2 regions of the Anthropogastromicrobium aceti genome follow, and region 2 is predicted to be linked to the other one. Evidence: predicted binding sites of a transcription regulator. Region 2 holds the regulator's gene; the other holds the start of a gene.

Region 1 (11,240 bases), on a different contig from region 2:
AAAATAAAACATTCACAAATATAGTTTTACAAATGTGGTGTTTTACCTTATTTGATAGAAAAAAATACAAGATTTGAGGAAAATTCATGATATATTTTCAGTGTGATTACGAGGAGGGCTGTCATCCAGCCATTTTAAAAAGACTTAATGAGACAAATCTGGAGCAGACGGTAGGATACAGTATGGATCCGTACTGTGCGAGTGCAAGAGAAAAGATTAAAAAGGCGGTTGGAAGACCGGATGCCGATGTGCATTTTCTTGTTGGCGGAACGCAGACTAATATGACTGTCATCGCGGCAGCGTTAAAGCCGTGGCAGGGCGCAATCTGTGCCGATACAGGTCATATTGCGTGCCATGAAACTGGAGCAGTCGAGGCAACTGGTCACAAGGTATTGGCACTTTCATCAGAGGATGGAAAGATTACAGCAGTTCAGATTGAGGAGACTGTGAAGAAGCACTATGAAGACGGCAGCCGTGAGCATATCGTACAGCCAGGTATGGTATATATTTCATTTCCGACTGAAAGCGGAACACTTTACAGCAAGCAGGAACTGACTGATATATATGCAGTCTGCAAAGCACATGATATGCCGCTTTTTATTGACGGTGCACGCCTTGGCTATGGCTTACAGAGTCCGGCATGTGATGTTACACTGCCAGAGCTTGCTAATCTTTGTGATGTATTTTATATCGGCGGAACAAAGTGCGGTGCGCTTTTCGGTGAGGCTGTTGTCATTTTAAAGGAATCACTTAAAAAGGATTTTCGCTATATGATTAAGCAGCGCGGCGGCATGTTTGCAAAGGGTCGTCTGTTAGGCATTCAGTTTGATACGCTGTTTACAGACGGTTTGTATGAAGCGATTTGCGGCGAGGCTGTAAAAAAGGCAATGACTCTGCGTGAGGCGTTTTTGGCAAAAGGAATTTCCATGTATGGAAGCTCTATGACAAATCAGCAGTTTCCGATTTTAACAGATGCACAAAAAGAAGCACTGGCGAAAGATTTTGCCTTTGAATATTGGGGAGAAGCAAAAGATGGCAAATCGATTGTTCGTTTTTGCACAAGCTGGGCAACAAATGATGCGCAGATCAAGGCACTGACAGATGCAATTGCTGCACTGTAAGAGATAACTAACAGCAAGCAATTCTATATGACTTTAAATAGTTACAAAAAAGGACCTTTGGCAAAAAGCCATTGGTCCTTCTTTTGGTAAAATTAGTCATTATATCCGTTTGGATTCTTTGTCTGCCAGTTCCAGGAATCTGCGCACATCTCATCAATGTCATACTGTGCAGTCCAGCCAAGCTCAGCGGCAGCCTTATCGCACTTAGAGTAGCATGTTGCAATATCACCAGCACGGCGAGGTTTGATCACATACGGAAGCTTTTTGCCGCATGCCTTCTCGAATGCATGGATGACATCAAGAACGCTGTAGCCCTTTCCAGTACCAAGGTTGTAGATGTTAACACCGTCTTTGTCGGCTAACTTCTGGATTGCCTTTACATGGCCTCTTGCAAGGTCTACTACATGAATGTAGTCACGAACACCGGTTCCGTCTGGTGTATCGTAGTCATCTCCGAATACGTTGATGCACTGAAGCTTTCCAATTGCAACCTGAGCAACATATGGAAGCAGGTTGTTCGGAATACCCTTTGGATCCTCACCGATCAGGCCGCTCTTATGAGCACCGATTGGATTGAAGTAGCGAAGCAGGATTACATTCCACTCTGGGTCAGCAGTGTGAATATCAGTTAATACCTGCTCAAGCATCCACTTGGTCCAGCCATATGGGTTAGTTGCAGTACCCTTCGGGCAGTTTTCAGTAATCGGGATCTCAGCTGGAGAACCATATACAGTAGCAGAAGAGCTAAAGATAATGTTCTTAACGCCGTGATTGCGCATCTCATCACACAGAATCAGTGTGCCGGACATGTTGTTAGTGTAGTACTCGATTGGCTTTACAACAGATTCGCCGACAGCCTTGAGACCTGCAAAGTGGATGACTGCATCAATTTTTTCATTATCGAAGATTGCCTTTACACCCTCACGGTCTAACATGTCAGTCTGGTAGAAAGTAACCTTCTTTCCGGTGATCTGCTCGATGCGTTCAACGGCCTTTATGTTGGCGTTGTACAGGTTGTCCATGATGACAACCTCATATCCCTCGTTCAACAGTTCGACGCAGGTATGGCTGCCGATATAGCCGGCGCCACCGGTAACTAAAATCTTCATGATAACCCCATTTCTGCGCTGCGATAAATAATAAATAGTAGTATCGTGTGTAATAAAATATTTAGTAGGCGTATAGACAATTTTGGCCGCAGCGCTAGCCGATTGCCTTAACGTGCATTTGGAAATCGTCTTGACTTTCCTCTACTTACAATTATAATGAGAGAGGAATGGTATGGCAACAACTATTTTCGAAAAAATTATAAGTATTTTGAGGTTTCTATGCAATTAAAAATTAATAATGAGAAAAAAGAACTGAAATTTCACGGAAGCTATGAATTTCCAGTGTTTGTTAGCCATGAAGTGCTGTCTGATTACGAGAGAGGCGCATTTGCCTGGCACTGGCATCCGGAGGTGGAGTTAACTTATATTGAGGAGGGACAAATCGAATATCAGGTAAATGACACTGTATATTGCCTTAAGGCAGGAGAAGGACTTTTTTGCAATGCAAATGCACTTCACACTGGTCATATGCTGAATCAGGGAGACTGCCGCTATCTTTCCGTTACATTTCATCCGCGAATGATTTATGGCTTTGAGGGAAGTGCAGTTGACAAAAAATATGTAGAGCCTGTAACAAGAAATGATTTGCTTGGAGGACTACATCTTGTGCCAGATACTGAGTGGCAAAAACAGGTACTTTTGTCGATTCAAACTATTGTGACAGATTATGAGGGTCATTTGCCAGGATTTGAGCTTGCAATTTGTCAGACACTTTTGCAAATATGGAATACATTGTATACAAACGTATGGAGTGAAATTTCGCCAGATCCATCGGCTCAGTACAAAGATATTGAGCGTCTTAGAAAGACGATTACTTATTTGCAGGAGCATTATCATGAGCATGTGACTCTTGGAGCTATCGCAGAAAATGTTAATATCTGCGCGAGTGAATGCTGCCGTTTTTTCAAGCGTCATATGAATCAGACGATATTTGAATATTTGCTGGAATACCGCATTGAGAAAAGTCTGCCCCTTTTGATCAAGGGAGAAGACAGTATCACATCGATTGCCCAGATGGTTGGATTTTCCAATCCTGCCTATTTTGGAAAGGTATTTCATCAGGTGATGAGATGCTCACCGAGCGATTATCGAAAGTCTTTCATTTCAAAGACACAGAAAGTATAGTCAGACGATATGACAAAAGTTCCCTAAAGACATCATAATATTTTGGCGATATAGGGAACACAGGTTTGTATTGCGTGAAAAAACTGGAAAAATTTTTTCAAAGTTGCAAAAGCACCCACTACAATTGTGAATTCGATAGACACCAAATACAGTATAAATACATTGACAAAAACACAAGATGTTGTATAATGGTGAGGAACAACTTGATTAAGGGGGCTGCATAATGAAGATTATTAAAAGAAGCGGAGCAGAGGCAATCTTTGATGCAAATAAGATTGCACAGGCCGTGAAAAAGGCCAATGACAGCGTGGTTGAGGCTGAAAGACTGAGCTATCATCAGATCGCTCATATTGTGGAAAAAGTAGAGAAGCAGTGCCTTGCAGTGAATCGTTCCTTAAACGTGGAAGAAATACAGGATCTTGTGGAGAATGCCATTATGCGTGAGCAGGCCTTCTCTGTAGCGCGAAATTATGTAAGGTATCGTTATGAGCGCGAGTTAGCCAGAACACACAATACAACTGATGAACGTATCAAGAGTATTCTTGAGTGCAACAACGAAGAGGTAAAGCAGGAAAACTCAAATAAGAATCCGACTGTAAACAGTGTACAAAGGGACTACATTGCAGGTGAGGTAAATAAGGATTTTACAAGAAGATTTTTGCTGCCAGAGGATATTGTGGAGGCACATGATGCTGGAATCATTCATTTCCATGATACAGATTATTATGCACAGCACATGCACAACTGTTGTCTGATTAATCTTGAGGACATGCTGCAAAATGGCACTGTAATCAGTGAGACTATGCTTGAAAAGCCAAAGAGCTTTTCCACTGCATGTAACATTGCAACACAGGCCATCGCACAGGTAGCCAGCTCACAGTATGGCGGACAGAGTATTTCACTGGCACATCTTGCACCTTTTGTACAGATCAGCCGTGAGAAATTCCGTCGTATGGTTCGCAAGGAGATGGAAGAAGCAGGAATCCCGGTAACAGAGGAGCAGATCAATCTTATCGCAGAAAAGCGTGTAAAGGAAGAGATTAACCGTGGTGTTCAGGTAATTCAGTATCAGGTTATCACGCTTATGACAACAAATGGACAGGCACCGTTTATTACAGTATTTATGTATATTGATGAGGTACCGGAAGGTCAGACAAGAGAGGATCTTGTAGCGATTATCGAGGAGATGCTTCATCAGCGTATCAGAGGTGTCAAGAATGAGAAGGGTGTATGGATTACACCGGCATTCCCTAAGCTGATTTACGTACTCGAAGAGGATAATATTCACGAGGACAGCAAGTATTATTATCTGACAAAGCTTGCTGCAGAGTGTTCAGCGAAGAGACTTGTTCCAGATTATATTTCCGAGAAGGTTATGAAGGAACTCAAAGATGGAAACTGCTATCCATGTATGGGATGTCGTTCCTTCTTGACTGTATATCATGATGAAAATAATAAGCCAAAGTTTTATGGCCGTTTCAATCAGGGTGTTGTCACAATCAATCTTGTTGATGTTGCATGTTCATCAGGAAAGGATAAGGATCGTTTCTGGAAGATCTTTGATGAGCGTCTTGAACTGTGTCACCGTGCATTAATGTGCAGACATAATCGTTTAAAGGGAACACCGTCTGATGTTGCACCGATTTTGTGGCAGTATGGTGCACTAGCTCGTTTAAAGAAGGGCGAGACGATTGATAAGCTGTTATATAATGGCTATTCAACAATTTCCTTAGGCTATGCAGGTTTATGTGAGTGTGTTAAGTACATGACAGGAACAAGCCATACTGATCCTCAGGCAACTCCATTTGCACTTGAGATTATGAAGCATATGAATGATGCATGTGCAAAGTGGAAGGCAGAGCATAACATTGATTTTAGCTTGTATGGAACACCGCTTGAGTCCACTACATATAAGTTTGCAAAGTGTCTGCAGAAGCGTTTTGGACTGATTCCTGGAATCACAGATAAGAATTACATCACAAACAGCTATCATGTTCATGTAACAGAAAAGATCAATGCATTTGATAAGCTGAAGTTCGAGTCACAGTTTCAGAAGTTGTCTCCAGGTGGTGCAATCAGCTATGTTGAGGTTCCAAACATGCAAAACAATATCGATGCTGTTCTTTCTGTTATGAAATATATTTATGAAAATATCATGTATGCCGAGTTAAATACAAAGAGTGATTATTGTCAGGTATGCGGCTACAATGGAGAGATACAAATTGTATCAGATGATGACGGAAAGCTTGTATGGGAGTGTCCAAATTGTGGAAACCGCAATCAGGATAAGATGAATGTCGCAAGACGTACATGCGGCTACATCGGAACTCAGTTCTGGAATCAAGGAAGAACACAAGAGATTAAGGAACGTGTATTGCATCTGTAAGCTGAACATCTGTAAACATATGCGAATCTGTAAATTAATATAGTGTAAGAGAGACGTGTTGGGATTTTTATCTCATACACGTCTTTTCTTTCATCTTGCCAAGTGCCTTTTTCCATGTTATACTAAAGCGAACATGCCTTTTTGTTTTAAGGTGTATTAAAGGAGAATGAAATGATTTCCTATATTTCAGGAATATATGCCGGACACAGCACAGATGCCGTGGTAATTGAGTGTGGCGGAATTGGTTTTTGTATCCGGGTACCGGAGACTGTTTTGAATCGTCTTCCGGCAAAGAATAGCGAATTTAAACTGTATACATATCTTCATGTGAAGGAAGATGCTATGCAGCTATATGGTTTTATAAGTAAAGAGGAACAGGAAATGTTTGAGCTGCTGATTGGTGTCAGCGGTATTGGCCCGAAGGGAGCACTTGGCATTTTGTCAGCATTGTCAATGGACACACTTCGTTTTGCAATTTATGCACAGGATGCAAAGACGATTGCAAAGGCACCTGGCATTGGAATTAAGACAGCTCAGAAAATGATTCTTGAGTTAAAGGATAAAATTTCGCTTGCAGATACTCTTGGAGAGCAGTCTGCTATGGTTTCAGCTGATGCTGTGGATTCGAAAACTAATGCAAATCGTGCTGAGGCAATTGAGGCATTGACAGCACTTGGCTTTAGTGCATCTGAGGCAGTCAAAGCAGTCTCTGGAGTTAAGGATATTGAGACACTAAGTACAGAAGCAATAATTAAGGCTGCGTTAAAGAAAACATTGTAAAAACCGCGGTGTCAGAAATTGTGTCTGCAGTGTCTGCTGTATATCTGGCCGAATAACTGCGAAGAAAAGAACAGAGGAACAACATGGAAAGAAGAATTATCACGACCCAGCTCGAAGAAAATGAAAACATGCTGGAAAACCATCTCAGGCCGCAGTATCTGTCAGAGTATATTGGACAGGAAAAAGCCAAGGAGATATTAAAGGTATATATAGAGGCAGCAAAGAAGCGAAAAGAAGCACTAGATCATGTGCTTTTATATGGTCCTCCGGGACTGGGAAAGACGACACTTGCCGGAATTATTGCAAATGAGATGGGCAGCAATATTAAAATTACGTCAGGTCCAGCCATTGAAAAGCCAGGCGATATGGCAGCTATTTTAAACAGTTTATCTGAAAATGATGTGCTTTTTGTTGATGAAATTCATCGCCTGAGCCGTCAGGTCGAGGAAGTTTTATATCCGGCAATGGAGGATTTTGAGATTGATATAATGATCGGAAAGGGCGCGACAGCGCGTTCTATCCGTTTAGACCTGCCTAAATTTACATTAGTGGGTGCAACAACAAGAGTTGGTCTTTTAACAGCACCTCTTCGTGACAGATTTGGTGTTGTGCATAAGCTTGATTTTTATACGACAAATGAGCTTGTGCAAGTGCTTGAGCGTTCTGCTAATGTACTGGATGTTACGCTTGAGAAAGAAGGTGCGTTAGAGCTTGCTCGCCGCTCAAGAGGAACACCGCGTCTTGCAAACCGTCTGTTAAAGCGTGTGCGTGATTTTGCGCAGGTACGTTATGACAGTGTTATCACAAAAGAAGTTGCAGAGTATGCACTTGATCTTCTTGAGGTAGATCGCCTTGGACTTGACAAGGGAGACCGCGCAATTTTAGAGACAATTGCAGATAAGTTTGGCGGCGGTCCGGTGGGATTAGATACAATCGCAGCTGCATTAGGCGAAGATTCAGGCACGATTGAGGACGTTTATGAGCCATATTTGATTCAAAACGGACTGATCGAGCGTACACCAAGAGGAAGAGCAATCACACGTTTAGCTTATGAGCACCTTCACAGACCGGTGCCTAAAGTATGAGATTTTTGAGGGTTTTAAGAACATGGAAAGAAATAGTACAGATGTTATAATAGAAGATAAGGTGTATAAGATCAGCACCGATCAGGACGCATCCTACGTAAGAGAGCTTGCAGAGTATATTAATGAAAAAATGGAGCTTTTGCATCGTCAGTCAGCGTACAGCAAGCAGGCAAATGCTTTTCGCCAGATCATTTTGCTTATGAATATGGCAGATGATTACTGTCACATGAAGCAGCAGGCAGAGGAAGCAACAAGAAAGTACGAGCAGCAGGAAGCAGAATTTTACAATATGAAGCGCGAGATGGTCAATATGCAGATGACAATAGCAAGCTTAAAAAAGCAGCTGCAGGAGAAGCCCAAGACGCAGGCAGTATGTCCATATCTGCAGTCGTTAGCAAAAGAGACAGAGGCAAAAAATACACAGAACGCGCAGGCATCACAAGAGAAAAAACAATATCCGCCGTATGGATCATTCGCAAACAGTGCAGCGGTACACAAGAAAAAATAAACTATAGAAAAGCCCGGGCAGTGTGCCGGGGCTTTGTGCTTTAAGTTAATAGTTATTAATTAAAGATAATTTACAAGGAAAGGCAGGCATAAAAGATGAAACAAATAGCAGAGCTGCTTGCACCAGCCGGGTCTGTAGAGACGATGTACGCGGCCTTTGCGGCAGGTGCAGATGCTGTATATATAGGAGGAAGCCGCTTTGGAGCGAGAGCCTATGCAGACAATGCAGAGAGTGAATCACTTTTAGATGCGATTGATTATGCGCATTTGCATGGAAAAAAATTATATCTTACTGTCAACACGTTATTAAAAGAACAGGAAATGGATGAACTGTATGAGTATCTTTTGCCTTTTTATCGCCAGGGACTTGATGCAGTGATTGTGCAGGATTTTGGTGTCTTTCGCAGTGTGCGTGAGTGGTTTCCGGATCTGGCGATTCATGCCAGCACACAGATGATAATGAGCGGAGAACTTTCAGCAGAAAAATTAAAAGAACTCGGTGCAACGCGTATAGTAACACCACGTGAGCTTTCACTTAATGAGATTCGCAGCATTCATAAAAGCTGTGATCTGGAAATTGAGAGCTTTGTGCATGGAGCACTTTGCTATTGCTACTCAGGTCAGTGTCTGTTTTCGAGTATTGCAGGCGGACGAAGCGGCAACAGAGGACGCTGTGCGCAGCCATGTCGTATGGCGTATAGCGTTGAACAAAATGGAAAAGTGATTTTGCCGCAGCAAAAGGGCTATATTTTAAGTCCAAAGGATCTATGTACAATAGAAATTTTACCCAAACTTATAGAGGCAGGAGTGTATTCCCTTAAAATTGAAGGAAGAATGAAAAAGCCAGAGTACACAGCAGGTGTAGTCAGCATTTACCGCAAGTATCTTGATCGTTATCTGGCAAATCCCAAAGCACCATATCGTGTGTCTGAGGCAGACAAGAAGCATTTGCTTGGTCTGTTTAACAGAAAAGGATTTACAGATGGCTATTATACAAGACATAACGGCACTTCCATGATAACATATACGGCACCTGATTTTCGTGCAGGAGAGGATGTATTCCTTGAAAAGATCCGTACCGACTATATTGGAACAAAATTGAAAGAAAATATAAAAGGAACGGTAAAGATTTATCAGGGAAAACCTGCTATACTATCTGTGACTGCGGCTGCAGCGTGTGAAGATGGTAACGTGAGCGTGCTGCAAAAAAAAGAGATTACTGTCAGTGCAGGCATGGTGCAGGAAGCAAAAAGCCGTCCGCTCACAAAGGAAGCTATTCAAAAGCAAATGGAAAAGCTTGGCGATACTGATTTTTCATGGGAGTCTCTTATGATTGAGACAGATGAAGCATCATTTTGCCCAGTTGGTGTGCTAAATGAGCTTAGAAGAGCAGGAGTACAGTCAATCAAAGATGAGCTTCTTAAAGTATGGCACAGAGAATCTGTCATATCAGGAGAGACTTTCAAAGAGAAAGCACAGAAGACAGTGACAGATGTGCAAGGTTTGGCATTGATTTGGCATGCATCGGCTGAGACAAAAGAGCAATTTGAAGTGCTTTTATCGCAGGATTGGATTAGTCAGGTGACAATTGACAGTCATATATGTGAGCCAGATCAATATGAGAAATTCGTGCAAAAAGCACATCAGGCAGGAAAAATGTGTTTCTTATATTTGCCAAAGGTCTTTCGTCAGGAGAATGAGCCATGGTATTTAGAGCATAAAGAAATCATTAGTGCTGCAGGCTTTGATGGCATTTTGGCTTCTACGCCGGAGGCGTGGCTATTTGCGCAGAAGTATCTGCTGCCAGGAAAGGTATCAGCTGATCATAGTCTGTATAGCTGGAATACACAGGCTGCGAAGGAGCTTTCTTCATGGGGAAATCAATACAGGACGCTTTCTGTTGAGCTAAATAGAAAAGAGTTGGAAGCATCGGCAGATTTGACAAGCGAACTTATTGTGTATGGCAGGCTTCCAATGATGGTGTCTGCACAGTGTATTTGTAAAAATACGATTGGATGTAAAAAACAGCCAGTAGAACTGACACTTGTAGACCGAATGAGAAACCGTTTTCCTGTTAAAAATAATTGCAGGGAATGTTATAACGTGATTTATAACAGTCTGCCGCTGTCTCTGGCCGATCAGTGGTCGTCTGTGCGTACACTTTCGCTTCGCAGTGTAAGATTAAGTTTTACTACAGAAACACAAACGCAGATGGCAGAGGTATTAGCTGTATACAAAGAGCTTGCTAAGACAGGAAAGACGTCGGCAAAACTCGAAAATACAACACGCGGTCATTATAAAAGAGGCGCTGAGTAAAAGGGGTCAGCAGTATACTAGACAACGAAAGGGAAGAATAGATGACAACATTATTAACGAGTGTATGTAAATATTCGATGATCATTGTGATGATCTTATATACGGTGCTGGCATTTTGGTCACTTCGATATAAGAGTGTTGAAAATATGAGAGGGTGTTATTGGGGAATGAACCTTTTGACCTTTTCATTTTTGACACTAGGTTTTGCTGTGATCGCAGTGAAAGAGAGAAGCATACTGATAGTGGGCTACTATGCAGCTATTATGCTTTATTTTATGGTGTATCTACTTGTATACCGCCATATGTACAAAAAAGCAAATTTAGCGCTGCTAAGCCATATGCTTATGTTTTTGTCAATTGGTTTTATACTGCTTACAAGGCTAAATCCAAAACAGTCAATAAAGCAGTATATTATAGTAGTAGGTTCCTCTGTGCTTACTCTAATAGTTCCCAAAATGTTTGCAAAACTGAAGGCTGCACGTAACTGGGCAATTGTGATGGGCATCATCGGTATTTTGATGCTTGGCATAGTGCTTGTGCTTGGTAAAATTACAAGAGGTGCAAATCTTTACATCAATCTGGGATTTTTCAGCTTTCAGCCGTCTGAGTTTGTAAAGATAAGCTTTGTATTGCTGATTGCGGTACTGCTTCGTGAGCGCACAGATATAAAGCGTGTACTCTTGTCAGCAGTAATCGCAGCAGTTCACGGAATAATTCTTGTTGCCTCAAGAGACCTTGGTGCTGCACTCATTTTCTTTGTTTCTTACTTGATGATGTTATATGTGGCAACGAAACAGAAAGCTTATCTTTT
Region 2 (11,240 bases):
TATGACAGTTAATTTTATCATATCTCAATCAATTCATGAATCTCGTTAATTGTAAGAATTGATTTTCTTGTACCATCTGATGACAAAAAGTCACCTAATTGTTCATCTTTATTCGTATCCATACAGCTTATTGCAATCATACGGTACAGCGGTGTACTGCGGCTGCTTTTATACTCCTCCCAGTACAGCTTGTCAGTTCTTTTTGCACTGACAAGAAGCTTACTCATAACAGCTGTAATGTCATCCATTCCTTTAATCAGATGTTCTTCAAATGCACCTCCACCATCCTGTGAATACCAGATCATGCGATGATGACACTCGTTAAAACAAAGTGCCGCTGAAAGTGAATAACAAAGATCATATACCGACTGAATCTCCTCTATTGTCTGATAACGAAGATCCAGAAAAATTCCAACTGAATCACTGATTGGCCTTGACAGTTCCTTAATCATCATCTGATCAAGGCGGGCTGTCATCTTCCAATGAACTCTTGACATTTTGTCGCCCTGACGAAATTCGCGGATCTGATAAATTTCAGCAGGATCATCTCCTGCATTATGCTTATCGTACTCCTCGCTGTCACTGTCAAAATTACGGCAGGCATCTGTCACAGCGACTTGAAGATCAAGAAGATGAGGCATTACAACACACTCTGCCTGAGCAGAAATTGTTTTTTTTCTCTGAAATAATCTCAGATAATCGAAGACTACAATTCGCTCAAATGAAATTTTAATCACACCACAATATGTGGAACAAAATGTAAATGGAACAGTTACTGATGTTTTTGCCGGTGCACGCAGATTGATATCATAGGATTCCTTTTCTCCATCTAATGTATTGCTGACATTTACTCTTACAGACGCATCTGTTATCGGAAACCAGCCATTATTATGAAAACGAATAGGAATTTCTATTTTTTCTTCACAATCTGCCACCTGCTGTCCATTTCCAATTGTTACCTTAACGTTTTTTTTGTGATACCAGGTAAGTGCAAATAATGCTATTGGAAGCAGCAGCTCAAACGCCAGAAATACTCCAGGAACAGGACTTTCATACATCAGTGCAATATATGATGTGATTATAACCAGAAGAATATAGACTATTTTTCTTCCCCACATAAAAACTCTCCTTTCAGGAAAAAGCAAACAAAGGCCTTATAGAACATGCTCCTACAAGGCCTGTCTTTTTATTTTGCCTTTGGCTGAGGGATCAGCTTTAAGATCTGCTCAAGAATGCCTTCTGCTGTTAATCCGCCCACCTTTGCCTTTGTATTTAAAATCAGACGATGCGCACATACATCAGTAAATACAGCAGCCACATCTGCTGGAACTACATAATCGCGCTCCTGAAGGTACGCATGTGCACTTGCCATATTAATCAGCGCCAGCGTTCCTCTTGGGCTAACGCCAAGTGTCAAATACTGATGCTTTCTGGTCGCATTGACAAGATCTGTCGTATACTGATAGATCAGATCATGAATAAATACCTTCTCGACCTCTTTCTTCATCTCAAGAATATCTTCAACGGTGAGAGATGCTGGAATATCATCTACAGAATATTCCTTTTTGCTCTTCATCATAGAAATTTCATCTGCCTGACTTGGATAGCCCAAAGACATACGAACCATGAAACGGTCAAGCTGAGACTCCGGCAACAGCTGTGTACCAGAAGATCCTGTAGGGTTCTCTGTTGCAATTACCATAAATGGTTGCGGCACTTCTCTTTTTACTGCATCAATTGTGACAGTGCCTTCTTCCATAACCTCAAGCAGTGCAGACTGTGTCTTTGGTGATGTACGGTTAATCTCATCTGCAAGAAACAGATTACACATAACAGCTCCTGGATAATACACAAACTTTCCAGTATCCTTCTGATACATATGATAACCACACACATCAGACGGAAGCACGTCTGGTGTAAACTGCATACGCTTTTGTTTTAAGGACAATGCTTTTGAGAATGCCAGCGCCAGCGTTGTCTTTCCTACACCAGGAATATCCTCCATCAGTATATGACCGCCTGCAAGCATCGTACACATAAGCTTATTCAGACTCTCATCCTTACCCTTGATTACCTTTTTTATATCATCAATTGCCTGCCAAACTTTCTTTACGTTTTGTATATTCTCCATGTTTCCTCTCATTCCTTGTCTTATGCCTCATCTGCCTGTGATTCTGCATCATAAACAGTATCACTGACAGATTCTGACGTATTTTCTTCAGATGATTTTTCAGATGATGGAACAGATGTCTTTCCATCCAGCATATCCTTTAAGTTCTTTAGTGCCTCATCCTTTACGCATGCTTCCTGGTATCTTGTATTTACATTTGCAACCAGTTCACGCACGGACTCCCATCCGGCAACCTCCTGCAGATAAGCTGCGATCTCGCCATCCTTCGCATTCTTATCAATATACAGGCTTCCATCCTTATTCTGACAAATATAAAGTCGAATCATAGATGGTGCCTTCGTGTCAATTCCAATAAACTTTATCTCATAATATACATATGCTATATAAGTATTATCAGCAATACCTGGAACTGTATAGCAGATAATGTTCTCATAGGACTCAACATATTCACACTGCTTTTTAAGTGCTTCCTCACTAAATTCTGTATCCTGCACAACAATCTGCTTAAGATCCTTGACATCTGCCTTTTTTACTGCATCAAAATACTTCTGTACCAGTTCTTTTACTTCCGGCACGCCGTCCTTTTCTAAGGATTGAATCTGATTGTTATTATTGTTTTGATTTTCTGTAACATCAACAACCGTCTGGATTTCCTGACGATCTTTGTTGCCTTTTCTGCTCGTAATCAAAATAACTGCCACAATCAGCGCAGCTGCTACCAGAATAATGACAAAGTATGGAAGAATCCTTCTGACCACACCTGGTTTTTTCTTTCTCTTAAAATTATTTTTTGCCATAATTCCTTCCTATTCTGCCATCTTGCGTTACTGCGCTGTACGCAGACGCGCCTCAGGCTCATCAAAATATCGTTCTTTCACCAGTTCAACTGGCATCTGCTTTCCTGTCCACAATGTAAATGCCTCTGCACCCTGATACAGCAACATATATAACCCATTAAAACAGCTGCAGCCCTGACTCTTAGCAATTCCCATCAGCTTTGTCTCTCTTGGATTATAGATTACATCTGATACTATTAAATCTGGATGGAAGAAATCTGCTGATGTAATCAGACTTCTATCTGTATCTGGTGCCATGCCTACATTTGTGCCATTTGTCAAAATACGACTTGTCAAAAGCTCTTTTTTAATCACAGACTCATCTGAATAATCAAATAAATTAATCTTACATGCTGTCTGCTTTGTCAGCTGATTAATCACCTGCCTTGCATGCTCTGTCGATTTTCCCGGACGACAAAATACAGAAATCTCCCGCACACCATCAAGTGCTGCCTGAACAAGAATAGATGTTGCTGCGCCTCCTGCTCCAAGAAGAGTCATTTTCTCACCCTTGATCGAAAATCCTGCTTCTTTTACGGCTCTCATATAGCCTGTTCCATCCGTATTGTATCCCATAAGCTTTCCATTTTCATTCACAACCGTATTCACAGAGCCTGTAATCGACGCTGCTGGCGAAAGCACATCACAAAGCTGTGCCATCTTAGACTTATTTGGCATAGTACAGTTCCAACCTTTTGCTCCCAAACTTACAAGACCGTCTACGGCACCGCTAAGACCTTCAATGCCAACATCAAAACAAAGATAGACATAATTAATTCCTAACTCCTGAAATGATGTGTTGTGCATCATCGGTGATTTGCTGTGTCCCACCGGACTTCCAAGCAGACCGGTAAGGCCTGTCTTTCCATTTATTATCATAGACATATCCTTTCCTGATACCTTTTGCAGCAGTTTTTTACTGTCATTTCTTGTCACCACCAAAATGACATAAACTGACCAAGCTCCTATATACTTTAATACGAATCTGTAAAATATGCAAGCTTTTTATCTCTTTTGCCACACGCGACACTTTATTTTGTGCAAAATTACCATGATATGGTGTGATTACACTACGATAGTGACAGTATCCTCGTCTGAATCATACTCATAAACATGATTTGACAAAAAATCTGTACTTACAGCATCTGTCAGATTTACCTCCTCCACAATTTCCTTTAACTGTGACGGATCTGTGTCTTTATCTTTTGCAAGAAGCAGTACCTCGTGCATACTTGACGGCAAAATATAATATGCACCGCCAAGCTTTTTTGCTGCCGTCCTAAGGATACCCGGATACATGATGACTGATGCTCCAAAAAATGCTTTACTGTTTGTCAGCGCAAATAAATGAGGAAAATCAGACTGTACTGGCAGCTCAGGCAGCCCAATCAATGCCTCTACGCTATTTAAAGACGGTGGAAAACGGCGAATCATCGATGTGATGGCTGTCTGGAATAAAATGTCCTCTGTCACCTCCCAGATTCTGCAATGATCCTGATACACAACGGCAGCACCCATCGTTGTGTCTGTTCCCTCAAATACCAGCTGATAGATAATGGCAAGATCAAGAATACGTCTATGTGGGACAAGTGATAAAAATTCCTTATTTTTCTGATATGAAATGAGCCGCACTGATAAAAAGGCAGCAGCACATTCAAAGTTTGTAAATATCTCTCCCTCCACTTTATTATTTTCTGTTACCATATCAAGCACGTTTTTTAATTCCTTTTGAATACTTTCCATAGAATAGCCATGCTGATATAAACGGTAAAACGGCGCCATATATATCCAAGGAGTTGTTCTTTTTCCTCTGTGGTATAATGACACCGTTTTTATCTTTGCTGTATGTTTTTGTTCAATTGTCTGCACGGTAATCTTTTCCTCTGCCTGGCAGGCGGACTGAAGACCCGCAGTAATGGTAAATAAAAATTGTTGATAATCCATATTGCTCCTCCGTTCTAAACTCCAGAAAAGCTGGATGAGAGAACACACCTGAAGGGAATCGAACCCCCGCACGTAGATCCGGATTCTACTGCTCTATCCACTGAGCTACAGGTGTATATGAGTCAGCTGTTAGATCAAACAGCTGACTCTGAAACAAAACGTTAAATATTTTGTTTTGAATTTCTGATCAGATTATACTCTGGATAAATACTCACCTGTTCTGGTATCGATCTTGATTACCTCACCGTTCTCTACAAACAACGGAACATTTACCTGTGCACCAGTCTCAACGATTGCCGGCTTAGTAGCACCAGTAGCAGTATTTCCCTTGAAGCCTGGCTCAGTATCAGTAACCTGAAGCTCTACAAACAGCGGCGGCTCGATTGAGAATACGTTTCCATTGTGGGAACATACTTTACACATCTCGTTCTCCTTAACGAACTTTAATGCGTCACCGATCAGCTCACTTCCAAGTGCGATCTGCTCATAGGTATCATTGTCCATGAAGTAGTACAGATCTCCATCCTGATACAGATACTGCATATCCTTACGGTCAATTCTTGCCTCCGGGAACTTCTCGGTTGGACGGAAAGATCTCTCGATTACTCCACCATTCTTGATATCCTTTAACTTTGTACGAACAAATGCCGCACCCTTACCTGGTTTTACATGCTGAAACTCAAGGATCTGATAGACAGTGCCTTCAATTTCCAAAGTCTTACCATTTCTGAAATCACCAGCTGAAATCATTTTTTTTCCTCCTGTAAATGAGAATTAACGGCATCTTTCTGTACTCTTGCACAGATGCCTATCGTTCTAAACAAACGCAAACGCCCATAAAATGGCGCTACATACTATATTATCATACAATAAAAAATATAACTTTTCAAGTAGTATTTTTAAAACTCTTTAAAAATTTCCTCTGCCAGTTCCCCAGGTGTTTTCTGATCTACGTCTAGCACAAAATCTGCACCGCTTAAATAATGTGCCTCACGCTGTTTCATCAGTGTACGCACACGCTCTCCACTATCATCTCCTTTAAGAAGAGGGCGCGTTGTGTCACCCTTTAAACGAGCCAAAACAGTCTCTGGCTGAATCCTTAAATAGACTACCATGCCGAGTTTTTTTAAAAGCTTTCTGTTTTCCTCACTAAGCGGCATTCCACCTCCGCATGAAATCACAAATTGCTTATCTTGTACAAGCAGCGTCTTGAGTGCTTTTGTCTCTGCCTGACGAAAATAATCTTCTCCTTTTTGAGCAAAAATATCAGAAATGCTCATTTTCTCACAAGCTTCTATATAGGCGTCAGTATCAATCAGCTCGAATCCTTTTTTTACAAGCTCTTTTCCTACTGTTGTCTTTCCTGCTCCCATAAAGCCAATCAAAACAATTGAACTCATCGCTTATTCCTCCTGTGGTAAAAAAACAATACTATACGCTCTATATAACGCTTTAGCACTATCTGTATTTCTTCCTTTGGATGAATTGGCTGAACAAGATATGTCCTAATTCCAGCTCTGTTTGCGCCATAAATATCTGTAAAGATCTGATCTCCGATAAAAATCGTTGTATCTGGTGTTGTATGAATACGCTTCATAGCGTCCTCATAACCGCGTACTGATGGCTTCCCTGCTTTATAAATATAGTCACTTCCAACTTCCTTCGCAAACGGACTGACACGCGGCTCCTTATTATTTGAAATAATGCAGGTTTTTAAACCAATGCTGCGAAGATGTTCAAACAATTCCTTTGCCTGTTTTGTAGCTGGCTCTCCATGCCTTACAAGCGTATTATCCACATCGAATAGTACGCCACGCACGCCGTTATCATATTCCTTTTGATAATCAATCTGGTAGGCAGACGCTGCCTCTGCCCATGGATACAATTTACTCACTGTTTTTTCTCTCTCTGAATCATATTTTCAAGCTCTTGTGCAAAATTATTCAAATCCGTAAAAGAGCGATATACACTCGCAAAGCGCACATAAGCGACCTCATCAAGTGTTTTTAACTTTTCCATCACCAGCTCACCAATCACCTTGCTGCTGACTTCTTTTTCATAATTATTAAAGATAGTTGTCTCAATATCATCCACCAGACGATTTACTGCATCAGTCGGGATCGGACGTTTATGGCATGCCATAACAATTCCAGTTTTTAATTTTTCCCTCGAATAAGCCTCTCTTGTCTGATCCTTTTTTACTACCATCAGCGGAAATACTTCAATCTTTTCATATGTTGTAAAGCGCCGGTTGCACACCTCACACATCCTGCGCCTGCGGATCGCAGTATTATCGTCAGAAGGCCTTGAATCAATTACTTTTGTTGTATCTTCTCCGCAAAACGGACACTTCATTGCTGCCTCCATTCCTGCTGTCTGCCAGCATCTCTTTAATGCTATTATTATAAAATAAAAAGGTATGTAAGGTCAAGTTTTTTCTGAATTGTTTTCAATTCTATTTTTCTTTATCTCTGATTGGTTTTTCTCCCTCATCAATATCAACTAATATGATATCTGGTCCAATCTGACATACTCTGCAAAATGGAATGCGATATTCCGTATCTCGTCCGAATAACCCACATATTTTTCCTGTGCCCGGAACAATCAAATGTGTTATGCAGCCTGTTTTTCGATCAAATTCAATGTCACACACATAGCCAAGTCTTTTGCAGTCTTTTATATTAATCACTTCTTTTTGCCTTAAATCACAAATACGCATATGCTACCCTCAAAAGCATTTCACTTTCTCGGTATAGTATATGCGTATTAAATATATTCTGCCTTCTGACAAATATATTAGACACTATGTTAATATATATTGTTTAGTGCTCTGTTCCAAACTCAGACAGCTTTAAGCCTGGATTTCTTTCCAGTACCATCTGCGGACTCCAGCTATTTGCAAACAATAACAGCGGACGATCCTTCAGATCCTTAATTTTCTTCATATCGGATGTTCCATTGATTCTTGCTACATCCACATTCTCCCAATCCTCAATCCAGCGGATATACTCGTATGGCAGCGGATCAAGGCGAATCTCTACATTGTACTCATTTTCCAGACGGAATTTCAAAACGTCAAACTGCAGCACGCCGACAACGCCTACAATGATCTCTTCCATTCCAGTGTTAAATTCCTGGAAAATCTGAATAGCACCTTCAAGAGCAATCTGACTGATTCCCTTAATGAACTGCTTACGCTTCATTGTATCCATCTGACGCACTCTGGCAAAATGCTCTGGTGCGAATGTTGGAATTCCGTCAAATGCCATATTACCCATCTTAGGAGAACATATTGTATCTCCAATTGAGAAAATACCTGGATCAAATACACCAATGATATCTCCGGCATATGCCTCTTCTACGATTGTTCGCTCTGATGCCATCATCTGCTGTGGCTGTGTCAGACGAATCTTTCTGCCGCCCTGCACATGGTTCACCTCCATGCCGGCTTCAAACTTTCCAGAACAAATTCTCATAAATGCGATACGGTCTCTGTGTGCCTTATTCATGTTTGCCTGAATCTTAAATACAAAGGCAGAGAAATTATCATCAAATGGGCTGATTTCACCAATTGAGCTATGTCTTGGAAGCGGTGATGTTGTCATTTTTAAGAAATGCTCAAGGAATGTCTCAACACCAAAGTTTGTCAGTGCAGAACCAAAGAATACAGGAGAAATCTCACCATTACTTACCTTATCCTGATCAAATTCCTCACATGCACCATCAAGCAGCTCAATATCCTCAAGCAGCTTCTGATAACCAATAATACCAACCTGATCCTCAGCACCTTCAACATCAAGCTCATGACTCTCAATCTCATGCATACCTGCATCTGCTGCAACGAATGTAGTAATCTTATTTGTGTTACGATCATAAACACCCTTGAAATTCTTACCGCATCCGATTGGCCAATTGATTGGGCAGGTCTTAATACCAAGCACGCGCTCGATCTCATCCATCAGATCAAATGGGTCATTTGCCTCACGGTCTAATTTGTTGATAAAAGTAAAAATTGGAATATGGCGCATAACACAAACCTTAAACAGCTTAATTGTCTGCGCCTCAACACCCTTAGAAGCATCAATTACCATAACGGCAGAATCTGCTGCCATCAGAGTACGATACGTATCCTCTGAGAAATCCTGATGACCTGGTGTATCCAAAATGTTGATGCAATAGCCTTCATAGTGGAACTGTAAAACGGAAGAGGTTACGGAAATACCTCTTTGCTTTTCAATCTCCATCCAGTCAGAAACAGCGTGCTTTGCTGTTTTTCTTCCCTTTACGGAACCTGCCTGATTGATTGCTCCTCCATATAAAAGGAACTTCTCTGTTAATGTAGTTTTACCCGCATCCGGGTGAGAAATAATGGCAAACGTTCTTCGTTTGCTGATTTCATTTTCATATAATGACATTGTGTTCCATGCCTTTCTTCTTCAAATGTTCTTATTTACTATTTTTCATTTTGTTCACAGCAAACTATTGTAACAGATTCAGTCTTTTTGTGCAACCCCATTCACAATTTTATACCATTTACCATTATACCAAATCCGTCCAGAATATCCCCAATTAAGGTATCCGTTCTGAATGTAATACAGTGTACCATAATATTCAACAAGACCATTGTAATTCCAGTTCAAAATACCTTTTTCTACATAATACCAAGCACCATCACTGTGTTCTACAAGGCTCGTGTAATCCCACTTTACACTTCCTGACTGAAGATAATACCAAGTTCCATAATAATTTATCAGTCCTGTATAATTCGACACTATTCCGCCTAATACATAATACATATTTCCCTGATATGCTGCAAAACCTGTGTAACTAGTATCAACCTGATCATTTTTATAGTAATATTTCTTTCCATCAGAAGCCACTGAAATTCCATTTAGGATTCGTCTGTTGGCACACCTGCCTTCATTGATTCCATAATCCAGATAATGATCTACATACTTTGTATTATCATCACCAAATAATTCCTGCAGATCCGGATAATTCGCTTTATAGAGCGTAACATCAAATGACTCACTGGCACGTCTGCCTTCACCTATTCCATAATCCACAAAATGCTTCAATGCTGCCGCATAATCATTTCCAAATGCTGACTTTAAATCTGAGTAACGATTCAAATAGTATTTAGCATCAAATACTGGAGCATAGTCAACGCCTTTATAAATTGTTGACGTCTTATCACTGTCATCATTATCCTCTGCGAAATCACCTTTTGTTCCATCCCATCCGGCTTTTTTCCCAGTTAGGAAATAATGCTCATAATACGCGTCAATATCATTTCCATATGCTTTTTCAAGCTTTGGATAACGCTTTCGATAAGAATTCACATCAAAGCCATCAAAAAATCCCTGTTCTATCGTTACACCACAACCAACAAACAAACGGTACTGTGTCTGTGTGCCATCCTCAGCTGTAACGGTTATTGTGCTAACCTCAACCTTGTGAGACATGCTTCCAATATTGGAAAATTTCAGTGTAGCTGATGAAGATGCAGTTTTTACTCTGATATTCGCATAAACTGTCTTTTCTCCTACACTATAATAAAAATCTTTTTGTGTCTTATCAAATGCAGTGATTACTTCCTGGTCATTTACTGTCAATGACTTTAAGCAGCTATTTTGATTTTTTCGTTCCTGTGGTTTGGGTGAAGATACCGGACGCTCCTCATAAACAGGAATCAAAAAAACAAAACTATTTCCTAATTGACCACTATTGGTATAGGATCTTCTTACTTGATTTCCCTCTGAATACGGTGCCATGATATTGGTCATGTATTGATGCCAATATTTACCGTTATACTGACCGTCATAGTCAAATTTTTGGGCATATAGCGTATTCTGATTTTTGAGAATATACAGATTGGCAAACTTCAATGAACCGCCAATCAATGCCTTTGTTGGGGTATCCCAAGATCCACTTGATACTGTACCATCTGGAAGCATCATTGTCGAACCCGTCTTTGCCTCTTTTAATCCATTCTGCACGATTTGATCTCTACTTGAACCAGTTGCCTGTATATTGAAATAATTGTACAATCCTTCATATCCAGCATATTTTCCAGAAATCAAATCAGACGTACCTGCTCCCTGTTCTTGTCTAACACGACTTGCAAGTGCTACCGGATTAATATTATATTTTTCTCCAACCCAACAAAACAACCATGCATATGTATACTCTGCACCTGGAACTTTCGCATTCGACATAAATGTATTGGCAAGTGCAGCCTCAACTGCCCCTTGTGTCTGATACTTCTCATAGATAAGTGATTCAAACATAAAAATGTCATTTTCATTTAAAAAATTTCTCGGATCCAT

Evidence for each region. Region 2 encodes NrdR, which represses ribonucleotide reductase genes. Its sites were predicted from a motif close to CACAANATNTTGTG; they were not measured.
Region 1: the regulator NrdR is predicted to act here: its motif matches at 3,528-3,541, upstream of nrdD (anaerobic ribonucleoside-triphosphate reductase).

What each region holds. Positions count from the first base shown of each region.
Region 1 covers NZ_JAJEQN010000008.1:86,930-98,169, forward strand. Annotated here, with positions in the region: gene LKD48_RS04770 (alpha-amylase family glycosyl hydrolase) at 1-2, shown strand, start outside; gene LKD48_RS04775 (threonine aldolase family protein) at 87-1,121, shown strand; gene galE (UDP-glucose 4-epimerase GalE) at 1,214-2,230, opposite strand; gene LKD48_RS04785 (AraC family transcriptional regulator) at 2,450-3,355, shown strand; gene nrdD (anaerobic ribonucleoside-triphosphate reductase) at 3,579-5,741, shown strand; gene ruvA (Holliday junction branch migration protein RuvA) at 5,913-6,521, shown strand; gene ruvB (Holliday junction branch migration DNA helicase RuvB) at 6,605-7,606, shown strand; gene LKD48_RS04805 (cell division protein ZapA) at 7,629-8,114, shown strand; gene LKD48_RS04810 (U32 family peptidase) at 8,210-10,429, shown strand; gene LKD48_RS04815 (FtsW/RodA/SpoVE family cell cycle protein) at 10,471-11,240, shown strand, end outside.
Region 2 covers NZ_JAJEQN010000005.1:65,243-76,482, reverse strand. Annotated here, with positions in the region: gene LKD48_RS03010 (DUF58 domain-containing protein) at 18-1,118, opposite strand; gene LKD48_RS03005 (AAA family ATPase) at 1,187-2,131, opposite strand; gene LKD48_RS03000 (hypothetical protein) at 2,152-2,928, opposite strand; gene aroE (shikimate dehydrogenase) at 2,956-3,852, opposite strand; gene LKD48_RS02990 (DUF5688 family protein) at 4,033-4,911, opposite strand; tRNA gene LKD48_RS02985 (tRNA-Arg) at 4,955-5,026, opposite strand; gene efp (elongation factor P) at 5,104-5,661, opposite strand; gene LKD48_RS02975 (shikimate kinase) at 5,811-6,311, opposite strand; gene LKD48_RS02970 (YqeG family HAD IIIA-type phosphatase) at 6,308-6,805, opposite strand; gene nrdR (transcriptional regulator NrdR) at 6,802-7,266, opposite strand; gene LKD48_RS02960 (PRC-barrel domain-containing protein) at 7,367-7,630, opposite strand; gene LKD48_RS02955 (peptide chain release factor 3) at 7,734-9,326, opposite strand; gene LKD48_RS02950 (hypothetical protein) at 9,405-11,240, opposite strand, start outside.